DNA from 3 places in the Paenibacillus sp. RC21 genome. Region 3 is predicted to be linked to each of the others. Evidence: riboswitches for the same ligand, from Rfam matches in the RefSeq annotation. Region 3 holds a riboswitch; each other region holds the start of a gene.
What was found. Region 3 has a riboswitch for thiamine pyrophosphate ahead of ABIA61_RS19305 (ABC transporter substrate-binding protein). Riboswitches for the same ligand answer to the same signal wherever they lie in the genome.
Positions count from the first base shown of each region.

Region 1: linked by a shared signal. The riboswitch ahead of thiM (hydroxyethylthiazole kinase) and the one ahead of ABIA61_RS19305 (ABC transporter substrate-binding protein) in region 3 are both predicted to bind thiamine pyrophosphate.
Region 2: linked by a shared signal. The riboswitch ahead of thiC (phosphomethylpyrimidine synthase ThiC) and the one ahead of ABIA61_RS19305 (ABC transporter substrate-binding protein) in region 3 are both predicted to bind thiamine pyrophosphate.

Region 1 is NZ_JBIYCS010000001.1:943,336-947,621, reverse strand. It holds gene ABIA61_RS04160 (fibronectin type III domain-containing protein) at 1-344, opposite strand, end outside; gene thiM (hydroxyethylthiazole kinase) at 639-1,445, opposite strand; TPP riboswitch at 1,509-1,618, opposite strand; gene ABIA61_RS04150 (right-handed parallel beta-helix repeat-containing protein) at 1,712-2,884, shown strand; gene ABIA61_RS04145 (rhodanese-like domain-containing protein) at 2,910-3,026, opposite strand; gene ABIA61_RS04140 (metal-sensitive transcriptional regulator) at 3,091-3,357, opposite strand; gene ABIA61_RS04135 (DsrE/DsrF/DrsH-like family protein) at 3,434-3,922, opposite strand; partial or broken gene ABIA61_RS04130 (sulfite exporter TauE/SafE family protein) at 3,957-4,286, opposite strand, start outside.
Region 2 is NZ_JBIYCS010000010.1:85,231-89,516, forward strand. It holds gene ABIA61_RS23780 (alpha/beta hydrolase) at 1-543, opposite strand, end outside; gene ABIA61_RS23785 (IclR family transcriptional regulator) at 843-1,586, shown strand; TPP riboswitch at 1,694-1,806, shown strand; gene thiC (phosphomethylpyrimidine synthase ThiC) at 1,990-3,777, shown strand; gene ABIA61_RS23795 (hypothetical protein) at 3,893-4,045, opposite strand.
Region 3 is NZ_JBIYCS010000006.1:71,262-75,547, forward strand. It holds gene ABIA61_RS19295 (ABC transporter permease) at 1-424, opposite strand, end outside; gene ABIA61_RS19300 (MTH1187 family thiamine-binding protein) at 421-714, opposite strand; gene ABIA61_RS19305 (ABC transporter substrate-binding protein) at 1,114-2,160, opposite strand; TPP riboswitch at 2,361-2,470, opposite strand; gene ABIA61_RS19310 (pyridoxamine 5'-phosphate oxidase family protein) at 2,736-3,170, shown strand; gene ABIA61_RS19315 (bifunctional 2',3'-cyclic-nucleotide 2'-phosphodiesterase/3'-nucleotidase) at 3,393-4,286, shown strand, end outside.

The DNA.
Region 1 (4,286 bases), on a different contig from region 3:
CTCTTACCCACCGTCTTCACTCGGAAGGTATATGTCGTATTCGGCTGTAAGCCGCTCAGCGTATAAGAGTTACTTAGGATGTTATCTACATACACGTCGGTGCTGACACCGATCACCTTTACATGGTCAAAATTGATGTCCGACGGGTTGGTCCAAGACAAATTCACCCTTGTTGTATCTAACGGAACCGCTGTCAGATTGCTCACCTCTGCTGGTGCAATACTCAGAGCAGCGGATTGGCTCGCCACCGCATCCGTCCCTCCCCAGATACCATATCCCGTATTTAAAATCAGTGTAGCCGTTGCGAACGGAGCCATCCATTGGCGCAAGCGCTTCTTATTCATGATCTATGCTCTCCTTGATAACAATATGTATTTGTCTAACCAGTAAGCAAGCTTACAAAAATCCACTGCTGCAATACATAATTGGCAATATTTGGCATGAGCAGTAGGTGCCCATTTAATAGTTATCGGAATATTTATAGGAAATGTTTAGACTGATCGACTCCATTGAGTTGTACTTCCGTTCCCAGACTATCAGTACAAGCTCTTGCCCCAATAGAAGAACAAGGACTTGCATACATAAAAAACCGCGCCCAGCGCGGATACCAAAGATAATCGTATGATTTATGCTTGATTTCAGAATATCCGATCTAGCGGGCGCACCCTACCGTACTGGCGTACATCGTCCGGCGTTATAGCGAACAGCATATTAAGCAGCTCGATCTGAAAGCTTCCTGGTCCTTCCGTGCCTTTTCGTTCCGCTGCCATTTCAGCAGCAACACCATATACAGCAAGCGCTGCCATACCAGCAGTAAGCCTGTCGTTTTCGACAGCAGTGAAAGCGCCCAGTACCGAAGTTAATAGGCAACCAGCCCCGGTAACTTTGGTAAGCAGGCTATGGCCATTTTCAATGATCCACCCTATACGGCCGTCGGTAATGACGTCTTCTTTGCCGGTGATTGCAACAATGGTATTCAGTTGATGGGCTGCTTTGACTGCAAGTTGTGAAATATTCAAATCACCTGTTTCTCCAGCATCGACACCTTTAATCTGCATGTCTTCGCCAATGATTTGTGCAACTTCAGCAGCGTTACCACGAACAATATCCACCTTGACCCGATCCAGAATACGGAGGGAGGAGGCTGTGCGGAATGGAGTCGCTCCCGCACCCACGGGATCTAACAGCACGGGTACCCCATGTTCATTAGCCGATAAACCAGCCACAATCATAGACTCTACGAGTTCTTCATTTAACGTACCGATGTTAAGTACAAGCGCCCCTGCAATTCGGGCCATATCTGCGACTTCCTCTTTGGCGTATGCCATAACTGGTGAAGCGCCGAGCGCGAGCAGTCCGTTCGCCGTGAAATTGGTGACGACCACATTGGTTATATTGTGAATGAGCGGATTCGTATCCCGCATATTTTGTAGCAACAAAGCCATATTATCTAACACAAAAAACAACCTTCTTTCTTCAGGAACCTGTGAAAGGCTGTTGGCTTATACATATGTATACACTTATATCCCTACGCTGGCATTATCCAACAGGTTCACACGGTCTACGACGGCTTAGTCGTACTCTCAGCTTGCTTCCACAGGCTCCCGTTATATTTTTTTCTAATGTTACGGGTTCGTCGTACAAAAATCAACAGGTAATTGCCATAAAGACATGGATCGCAATATGTAGAAAACGTTTGGAGGTTTACTTTTTGGACAAATCTATCGCCTCCTCCCCGTCTGCTGTTGTAGCCGCTGATGGATCGGGTGACTACCTTTCTCTAATTGAAGCCTTAGCATCCAATGAAACAAATATTTTTGTGAAAAACGGTATTTACAATGTTTCTTCTACTGTGCTGATTCAAAATCATGCTACAAAAATACAGGGTGAATCCGTTGAACATACGATACTCCGTCAAACCGATCCTTCAAAGGACTTAATTACAATTAACGCCAATGATGTTTCAATTACCCGTTTAACCCTAGATTCATTAACTCACTCTGCTCAAGCAGCTCTTGTTATTGCATCCTCTAACCGTACCCGCATTGAAGGAAATAAAATTTTAGGTACTGCAAGTATTTTTGCCGTATACTTTGCGGGTCCAAAGGTGGCAGCAGGCGCAGAAACGATTGCAGCAGTAGAAGAAAATCATCTCGATAATGAAAATGTGTTTGAAAATAACACCGTATATTCTGATTTTATAGGGGATGGCATATCCTTTTCTCTTCAGAAAAATGGTAAAGTGCGCTATAACAATGTATTTGGCTCCTCGATCTCTTTTTATATGTGCCGTGATTCCGAAGTATTGGGCAATCTCATTAAGGATTCTCCTCTCTCCGGTATCTCTTACTCATTGCCCGCTTATAACAATCGCATTGAAAGGAACATCATCCTTCGTTCGATCAATTCAGGTATTCGTGTTTCCCGCAATTTAGAGCACCCTATTTCATTAAGCAGTCGATACCATGGATTAGAGATTGTTTATAATATTATCTTGGACACTCGCTTTTTTGGCATTGAACTGGATCAGCTCTCTGGCGGTATTAACGTGATGTTCAACACGATTGATCATCCTGATTTCTCGGGCATCCAGGTTTTGCGATGTTCTAAAATCAATATTTCCAGTAATAACATTTCTAATTTTGGAGCATGGAAAGGGCGTGGTAAAATTCGTGATTGGACGAGTGATTCGAACGGTATTTATCTGGAAACGGATGTTCAACAATCCAGCATTCATTTAAATGAAATCATATCCAATGGAAATGGGGATTTTGGCATTCGGGTTACGAAGGAAACTTCTCAAAATCGTGTTTATTTCAATCAAAATTTAGGCACTTATGTTCAGTATTCCTTATGTATAGAGGGCAATAATTTTTTGAAATAATATTGCCCTAAGAAAAATTTTATGCTTATACCGTTGTATCTGTCCACTCATTCATGCCACCGATCATATTAACCGCATGAAAACCTTTTTCGCCAAGTAATTCACATGCCAGCCCGCTGCGGTTTCCGCTTCTGCATACCATAATCTTTTCTTACTTCGGATCAAGCTCGTGTTGTCTTTCCAGCAATTGACCGAAAATGACCTCCTTAACGGCTTTTTACTAGAAGCTGAATCGCTTCCTTAACAAGTTTATCTGTATCTCCACCAGCTTCTTGCTCTTCCAATATACAACGTTGCAGATTCTCTGCTACGATTTGGGCAATCGCTTTATCTGATGCGTTGCGTACGGCAGATAACTGGCTTACTACGTCCTTGCAGGACTGTCCTTCATCCATTAAACGAAGTACCCCACGCACCTGACCCTCAATTCTTCTCAGGCGCGTTTTCAGTTCATCACTATAATTGTAATCCATAAGGTATAGACTCCTTTTTGATTTAATCATATACATGTATAGGTATATTATAAACCAAAAAAATAATTAGGACACCCTAAATGAATAGATTTACCTTGCCCTGCGAAGCATCCCCCAGGTAGGCAGCTACTCCGGCATATTCCAAACCGTCCATCATCTCTTCCTGTTGAAGCCCTAGCAGATCCATGGTCATGGTGCAGGCCACCAGCTTGATTCCCTGCTCTTGTGCCAGCTCAATAAGCTGCGGAAGGGAAAGCGCATTATGCTTTTTCATGACATGCTTGATCATCTGCGGGCCGAGTCCTGCAAAATTCATTTTGGACAATGCAAGCTTTTGGGGTCCACGCGGCATCATCCAGCCAAAGGCTTTTTCGAGTAGCCCCTTATTTGTGCGTACGAGTTCCTCCTTACGCAGCGTGTTTAGCCCCCAAAACGTAAAGAAGATGGTCACTTCATGGTCGTAAGCTGCCGCACCATTCGCGATAATAAATGCAGCGATAGCCTTATCCAGCTCCCCGCTAAATAATACGATGGTTGTTTTTTGCTGAGTATATTCCTGATTCATCCTGTAAGCTCCTTTTTCACTACAACTTTCTTATTTAAACTCCTAATATGGAACTCCAAATTTTAATGGCAGTAAGAAGGATCAATACCACTAAACTGTATCGCAAAATAACTGGATTGATTTTCGCACTCCATTTGGATCCCAGAGATGCGCCGATCAAACTCCCCAATATCGTAAAAGCAGTTACGATAATCGGAATATGGCCCGTTGATATTTTACCAATCACACCGCCAATGGCGGAAATGAACACAATAGCGAGTGAGGATGCAATGGTCGTTCGGGTAGGAATCTTGAGCACGGTTAACATAATGGGAATAAAATGAATGCCCCTCCTGCACCTACGACGCCTGATATGATACCGACC
Region 2 (4,286 bases), on a different contig from region 3:
GATAATCTCCGAGGAACCGCGTTGCTTCGCAAGCTGGATCGCCCCGAGAAGCTGCTGGGATTCCGCTTTGCCTCCGGTTGCGACGGCTTTGCTATTTTGTGATGCGAATCCGTAATCGAACATGACAACGTTAAAATTCAAACGGTGGGCATAATGCGCCAGATCATACATCGGAATCCAGCTTTCTTCGCGGTTGGCCCCATAACCGTGGCTGAAAATAATCGTTTTCTTCGATTGATCCGCCGGGATATACCAGCCCTGCACCATCCGGCTGCCGTCCTTGGCGGGGAAGCTGACATCCTCGTAGGGCATTCCTTTGGCCTGCATCGGGTTCGAGTACAGTGGCGCGACGGTTGGATTCGTCAGTACCCATGCGATATAGGCGTGCAGGGTAATAAAGCAAAACAATAGAAAAAATACGACCGACAGCAGCAAGGCAATAACGACATGCTTGATTCGCAGCAGCCGGGGGTTGATCAGTGGGGTGGACGGCTCATGGACAGCATGCTGTAGCTGAGAGCTGCGCTGGGATGTCGAAATCATGTAAGAGCCTCCTTATATAAAAATGAACTCCGTTTCATAGAATTCTAGGTACAATTCCACTTGAAAATGATAGTTTATGTCCGTATAGATACCTATTATCGTATGATGCGTGTTATCCAAAGTCAACGGCTGAACCGGAAAAGTAAAAATGATGCAAAGATTTGTCGATGTTTGTTCTCGTTCTGTAATATGGCTGTCACAAAAACATTGGTTTACAGTAGCCGCGACTATTCTATATAATTTATGTAACCATGTTTCATGGTGTGAAACGAATATGGAACAAAGAGGAGCGGTTCACAATGGAAGACCGTAAATTAACGGTTCGCGCCGTGGAGCGTGCGCTTGATATACTGATGTGTTTTACTGGAGATTCCGATCTGGGTCTAACAGAGATTGCTTCCAAAATTGGTTTACATAAAAGTACCGTTCATCGGCTGCTGACCACGCTGGAGGATCGGGGCTTTGTCGTTCGGAATCCCGCAACGGAAAAATACCGGCTCGGCATCCGGATATGGGAGCTATCCACCCATCTGTCGCAAAGCGACGAGCCGGCGATTCTATTACAGCCAGCGATGGAAGGATTGCGTGACCGTCTGGGCGAAACGGTCAGCCTATACCTGCGCGATGGCAGTATGCGTATCCGCATTCAGGCCGTGCAGAGCAATCAGGCGATCCGCCGCGTTGCGCCAGTGGGTGCAAGCATGCCGCTGGCTGTAGGAGCCTCCAGCAAGGTGCTGGCGGCCTTTATGCCGCAGCAGGAGCTGGAAGCCCTGCTAAGCGGGGATGAATGGCCGCCCTCGGTAGACCCGGAGGTCTATAAGGCTCAATTGCAGGATATTCGTGAGAAGGGCTATGCGACCAGCTATGAGGAGCGGGAGCCGGGCGCTGCTGCTGTGGCTGCGCCTATCGTGAATCGGAAGGGACAGGTCGCTGCGGCCTTGTCTGTATCCGGTCCGGTCAGCCGACTAGCGCCCGAGACGCTGCATGATTTTGCACCGATTTTGATCGAGGCGGCAAAGGAAATGGGGCTTATGCTTCCATAATCTTTGGAAAAAGGGACCAGAGAAGGGTTGCCAAAGCCGTAAATTTGAAGTAATCTGATGGGGATGGCGGGTTGTCAGTTATAGCCGCCTCATGCGAATAGAATTATCACAGTTACTGGGGGAGCCTGTAATGCCGGGCTGAGATGGAATCGCACTAGATTTCGGACCCTTTGCACCTGATCTGGATCATACCAGCGTAGGGAAGTAATCGGCCATTGAAATGTATACGTAGCCGCTGTCTATGGCAATGCATCGGAGTATGATTCCGCGTGCGTAGCCGTCTGCATAGCTGTTTCGTTAGATTAGCCGGTTCCCTGGGGAACCGGCTTTTTTGCATAGATCAGCCAGCCTGGGGATGGTTCCGGATCGGTGTGTCATTTCATCGAAACGGGAGGAATGGACAATGAAACCGACAGAAACAGAAGGAACAGCAGGGAACGCAGTGGATGAACAGACAGGAGGGGTGAAGCCCTTTCCGGGGAGCCGCAAGGTATATATTCAAGGCTCGCGGCCGGACATTGCCGTACCGGAGCGTGAAATCGCCCTGCATCCCACACATACGCCACAGGGCACGGAGCATCATGAGCCGTTACGTGTGTACGATACGAGCGGTCCCATGACCGACGAAGCCTATCAGGTCGATATCCGTCAGGGCTTGCCTCCATTACGGCGGGCTTGGGCACTGGAACGGGGCGATGTGGAGGCTTACGAGGGGCGTGCCGTCAAGCCAGAGGATAACGGGTTGAAGCCCGGCTCCAAACGGGAGACGGCTGAATTTCCCGGCGTAACCAACCGTCCGCTCCGTGCGCGGCAAGGGCGTAGTGTAACGCAAATGCATTATGCGCGGCAAGGGATCATTACGCCCGAAATGGAATTTGCATCCATCCGCGAAGGGGTGGAACCTGAGTTTGTTCGACAGGAGTTGGCGGCTGGACGAGCTATTTTGCCTTCAAATATCAACCACCCGGAAAGTGAGCCGATGGTGATTGGGCGTCATTTTCACGTGAAGATTAATGCGAACATTGGTAATTCTGCGGTTACGTCCTCCATCGAGGAGGAAGTGGAGAAAATGACCTGGGCTGTACGCTGGGGCTCGGATACGGTCATGGACCTGTCCACAGGCCGTAACATCCATACGACACGTGAATGGATCATCCGTAACTCCCCTGTGCCGATTGGGACTGTACCACTGTATCAGGCGCTTGAAAAGGTGAACGGCGAAGCCGAGGCGCTAACGTGGGAGCTGTATCGTGACACGCTGATTGAGCAGGCGGAGCAGGGCGTGGACTATTTCACCATTCATGCGGGCGTGCTGCTGCGGTATATTCCGATGACGGCAAGTAGAATGACAGGAATTGTGTCCCGTGGAGGGTCGATTATGGCGGCATGGTGCCTTGCGCACCATCAGGAGAACTTTTTGTACACGCATTTTGAGGAAATATGCGAAATCATGAAAGCCTACGATGTGGCCTTTTCCCTCGGGGATGGTCTGCGTCCGGGTAGTATCTATGATGCGAATGATGAGGCACAGTTTGCTGAGCTGGATACGTTGGGTGAGTTAACGCAAATTGCCTGGAGGCACGACGTTCAGGTCATGATTGAAGGACCGGGACATGTCCCGATGCACAAAATCAAGGAGAATGTGGAACTGCAAATGGAAATTTGCAAGGAAGCTCCCTTTTATACACTGGGACCGCTCACGACGGATATTGCACCCGGATATGATCATATTACCTCGGCTATCGGGGCGGCAATGATCGGTTGGTTCGGGACGTCCATGCTATGCTATGTTACGCCGAAGGAGCATTTGGGCCTGCCGAACAAGGATGATGTCCGCGAGGGTGTCATTACCTACAAAATTGCGGCACATGCTGCCGATCTGGCAAAAGGCCATCCACGGGCGCAGCAGCGGGACGATGCTTTGTCCAAGGCACGCTTTGAATTCCGCTGGCGCGATCAGTTCAATCTTTCGCTCGACCCTGAGCGGGCTCTGTCCTACCATGATGAGACGCTGCCAGCAGAGGGAGCCAAGGAAGCACACTTTTGCTCGATGTGCGGTCCCAAGTTTTGCAGTATGCGTATCACGCAGGACATTCGCGCCTATGCGGCGGATAAGGGGCTGAACACCGAAGAAGCGGTAGCCGCCGGGATGCGTGAGAAGGCAGAGCAGTATCGGGATGACGGGCAGTAAATCCTTAAACTTATGAACGCATGAATAACAAAAGCCGTGGTTCTCTACAGATTGTAGGGGCCACGGCTTTTTAGCTTATGTAAAGCGAGATCATGCAACCGGATAAAGGGCGGCTTTATTTTTTACCCATTTTCTCATTCAAAATGTCCTGAAAGCTGAGCTTCTTCTCCGAGCTGTCTTCTTTCTTCTGCATACTCACCGCGTTGGCACGTTGGTATTGTTGATGGAAAGGCATCAAGGTGTGTACAGTTAAATTCATTGTATTCATGCAGGTAGTTCCTCCAATTCCATTTTGTCAAATTCAGATTGAGTTGCTTAGGACGTCTGTATAGGACTATTCGTATGTACTTGATGTCGTAATACCGGGTAGACTGCTTGGTAATGTTTCAATCATTATAAACGCATTTTTTCAAATTAAAACGCTTTTGACATAAAACAGGAAGATGGTCATATGTGTCCAAAATGAGGATTAGGTGTATGGTCATTCTGAGGGAAAATGTGCCTAGGTC
Region 3 (4,286 bases):
CAGCCACAGGAAAAAAGCAGACCAGTGTAATAACCATCAGCTTGGGCAACACGCCAAAACCAAACCACACCATCAGCAATGGGCCGAGAGCGATGGTCGGAATGTTTTGACTAAGAATGAGCAGCGGATACAGAGCCGATTTGAGAAAAGGGATGGTATGAAGAACAATGGCGATCAATAGTCCAGTTGCTGTGCCGATAGCAAATCCCGCCAGCGTTAAGCGAACGGTAGCCCAAGTATGGGCACCAAGCAGCGCCGACTGGGCCATTCCTTCCTGCACGATCAGGGACGGAGCTGGCAGTAACCAGGATTCAACATGTAAATAGGAAACCGCCCCCTGCCAGGCGGCTAAAAAGAAGAGGACCGCCACAAGGGGCGGCCATACGCTTTTCCACCAGGATGCGCTTTTGCCTTTCGGATTCATGGGCGATATTTCTCGGTCAGCTTATCCATGCTGATGCCCTGCGGGTTATGTGCGATTTTGATTTGTGAAATGATGCTTGGACTGCCTGCTTCCGTCAGTGCCTCGTGCATTTCTTTAACCACCTTCAGCAGCTCGTCCAGCTCGCCTTCCATGGTCGTATCCAATGGGTTCACCTGATGTTTGACACCGGAGCGCTGAATAACTTCAATTGCCGTATCTACATATACGTAAGAGTCCTCGTTATTGGGGGTTTTAGGAATTACTTGAATACTGAGCAGTGTGTTAGCCATGTGAATTCACCTGTCCTTCATTGGATTGTTTTTAGGGAAATATGGTGGTTTAAGGCGGGTGAGACCGCTCCGCGTTTCATTTGATCTTACGATCGCTGTTGCCGTGGGATTCATTGAATAAATTTAAAAGGTAAGAATCCCACGGCAAAGGCGAACGCTGCGCTTCTCCAGATTCAAATGAACCGCTGCGCTGCCAACCACCTTAAAACCATCATATTTTTGGGTTTTATTGGTGTGGCATTTTTACAAAAGCAAAATGAACATAAAAACGAAGTGGACGGAATGGTGCTGTACAAGCGTTAGCGGTCGCTTTAAAAGCCTTCCATAGGAAAGCTCGCTTCGGAAGCATCAACCGACTGCGTAGTGGCACAAAGGTACTTTCAAGTTCGATTTACAAGATTAACGCTTGGGCAGGAAGTCGTTTGTGAAGGCTTTATCGACTTCCAAAGGCTTGCTGAGCAGCTTGCGTTCGTACATCCAGTCGGAGTAGTTTTGCCATACTTCCGTTTTTTGTACGCCCCATTGGGCGGCATCGTCCTGATAACGCGGGCTTAGCCATTTTTGGCTGGCGAGTACCAGCTTTTTATCCAGTTCCGGAACCGCTTTGGTCAAGATGTCTGCGGCTTCTTCCGGGTGAGCGATGGTATATTCATAGCCTTGGGCGGTCGCGTCCATGAAGGCCTTGACCAGTTCGGGATCATTTTTAATGGTCTGTTCGTTGCTCACGATGACGGGTGTATAGTAATCCAGACTTTTGGAATAATCTTTTACATACAGCATATCCAGTGGTTCACCCCGTAGTTGGGCTTCAATCCCGGTCCATGCGTAGAAAATCCAGGCAAAGTCGATATCCCGCTTCACGGCTGTAAAATAATCGGCATTACCCATGTTGATGATCTTCACCTTGCTTACATCGCTCTTGTCTGCGTCCATGATGGATTTCATGACCGCTTCTTCTACGGGCGAACCCCAGCCGCCGTATTTTTTACCTTCAAAATCCTTCGGGCTCTTAATCCCGCGGTCAACCGGGGCTGCGAAGCCTGATGTATTATGCTGAATGACCGCAGCGATGGATACGAGCGGTACCCCTTGCGTACGAGCTTGTGTGACTCCCTCCTGATAACTGATACCAAAAGGTACAGCATTGGAAGCAACCATTTGATCGGCTCCGCCCGAACCGGGCTGAACGATCTGGACATTCAAGCCTGCTTTTTCGTAAAATCCTTTGTCCTTGGCGACATAGAGTCCCGTATGATTCGTATTTGGCGTCCAGTCGAGCACGACTTTAACATCCTTGAGTCCCTTGGTCGGGGAGGTCGCTTGGGTATTGGCGGCAGGAGCCGCGCCTTGTGGTGCAGAGGGGGAGCCTCCGCCGCAGGCGGTCAGAGTCAGGGTCATGAGCCACAGACTGATCAGCCCTAGGCTTAACATTTTCATGCGCTTCATCGTTGTGTTCTCTCCTTTTATTACCCGTAATCCGTCGGATCAGACAGCTTATGTTTCCCATTTTACAAAAATAACTTCTGCCGGACGCTATCTGTTCCAACAACATCATCTTCAACAAAAAAAGCGCCCCGATGTTCCGGGACGCTTGCGCTTGTATATACCAAAGTAAGGGATGGCCCGCCGTAATAAGAAAAAAGGGGCGCATCTTGCTTAAGCATTCCTACGCTGGCATTACCCAGATCAGGTTGTAAGGGTCAGTGTCTTGGGACACACTCTCAGCCGGCCGATTCCAGCACCCCTGGCATTGTATAGTCGAATGGGTTATTCAATTCGGGTTTACTACGACGATTATATGCCTAGAAGGCGGGTCTGTCCAGCATTGGGGAAGAAGTGACGGTTCATTTGCCGTACGTCAGGGTACACTTTTACTGTGAGCTTTGTTTTGAAAATGACCATGATCCCATCGGTTGATGTTGTTTTACAGAACTGCCGCAGGTATGGTTTGATGAGCTGGTGTTGGAACATGGCATGGGCATTCACAGGAATTCTAATTTGCGAAAAGGAGTTGTTGTACCGTGGGTAAAACGGAAACATTGGATCGCAGCCAACTGGAACAAGCCATTGTAAAGGCTTTGGATAACAACAAATTTTGCTCGTTGGGTACAGTAGAAGGCGGCAAGCCGAAGGTGCGCTATATGGCTCTTTTTAACGAAGGGCTGAACATTCATCTCGCGACAGATCGCAAAACACATAAGGTGGAAGAGCTGAAGGATAATCCAAACGCTTATCTGCTGCTGGGCTATGAGGTTGGCGGTACGAAGGAAGTCGTGGAGGTTGAGGCTACTGTCCGGGTAACGGCTGACGAGGGACTCCGCAAACAAGTGTGGAATGATTCGTTGAAGGAATGGTTTTCTGGCCCGGATGACCCCGATTATGTCATTCTGGATGTGAATTCGACTCGTATTGAGTATGTGGGTAAGCAAACCGGACGTCAGGTGTGGGAGAAATAGAATTGGATAGAATATGAGGAAACCAGCAATTCTCCGAGTTATTTGGGAGGTTTGCTGGTTTTTATGTTTGCGGAAAATTAATTATTTTTTCATAAATAAATGGAGTAAATGACTACTCTTTTGTCCGGCGTTGGATTAAAATAGGAATGGTGGGTTCAAAGCTTACATATATGTGCAAAAGTATGTGTATGAGGCCTACATCTTAATGAGGAGGGATATATTTTGATATTTCATAAAAAATGGTTTAGAGGGCTTACAGCAGCAGTCGTTGCCTGTAACATGCTGGTGTTTTCAGCCGCTCCGTCTTGGGCTGCCAGCGAATCCAAGGATAGCGGTACAGTGAATTTGCGGATCATGGAAACAACGGATATTCATGCGGCCTTGATGAATTACGATTACTATGCGGACAAGGAAACGAACGAATATGGCTTGATTAGCACAGCTGGACTGATCCAGCAGGCGCGCAGTGAAACGAGAAACAGCCTGTTGTTCGATAACGGCGACTTGTTGCAGGGCAATCCACTGGGTGATTATATGGCCAGAAGCAAAACCTTCGAGAAAGAAGGCGGTGTCCATCCGGTCTACAAGATGATGAACTTTATGGGCTATGATGCGGCTACGGTGGGGAACCACGAATTTAACTATGGTCTCGACTTTTTGGAAAGATCACTCAAGGGAGCTGATTTTCCTTACGTAAATGCGAACGTATATTACGATGATGGGGGCCAAGGGACTAAAAATTATTTTACCCCTTATCGGATTCTTGATAAAACGGTAACGGATGAGAAGGGGAAAGAGTATACGCTCAAAGTAGGCGTGATTGGCTTGGTAACGCCCCAAATTACACAATGGGATGAAGGCAATTTGAAGGGAAAGGTCGTTACCAAGGACATTGTGGAAACGGCAAAAAAGTTTATTCCTCAAATGAAAACCGAGGGTGCTGACATTATTATTGTGCTGGCACACACAGGTTATGAGGATGTACCGCAGACTCCGATGATGGAAAATGCCGTTAAATATTTGAGCAAGGTAGACGGAATTAACGCTATTTTATTTGGACACGCGCATAAATCCTTCCCCGGCCCTGATTTTAAAGAAATGAGCGGTGTAGACCTG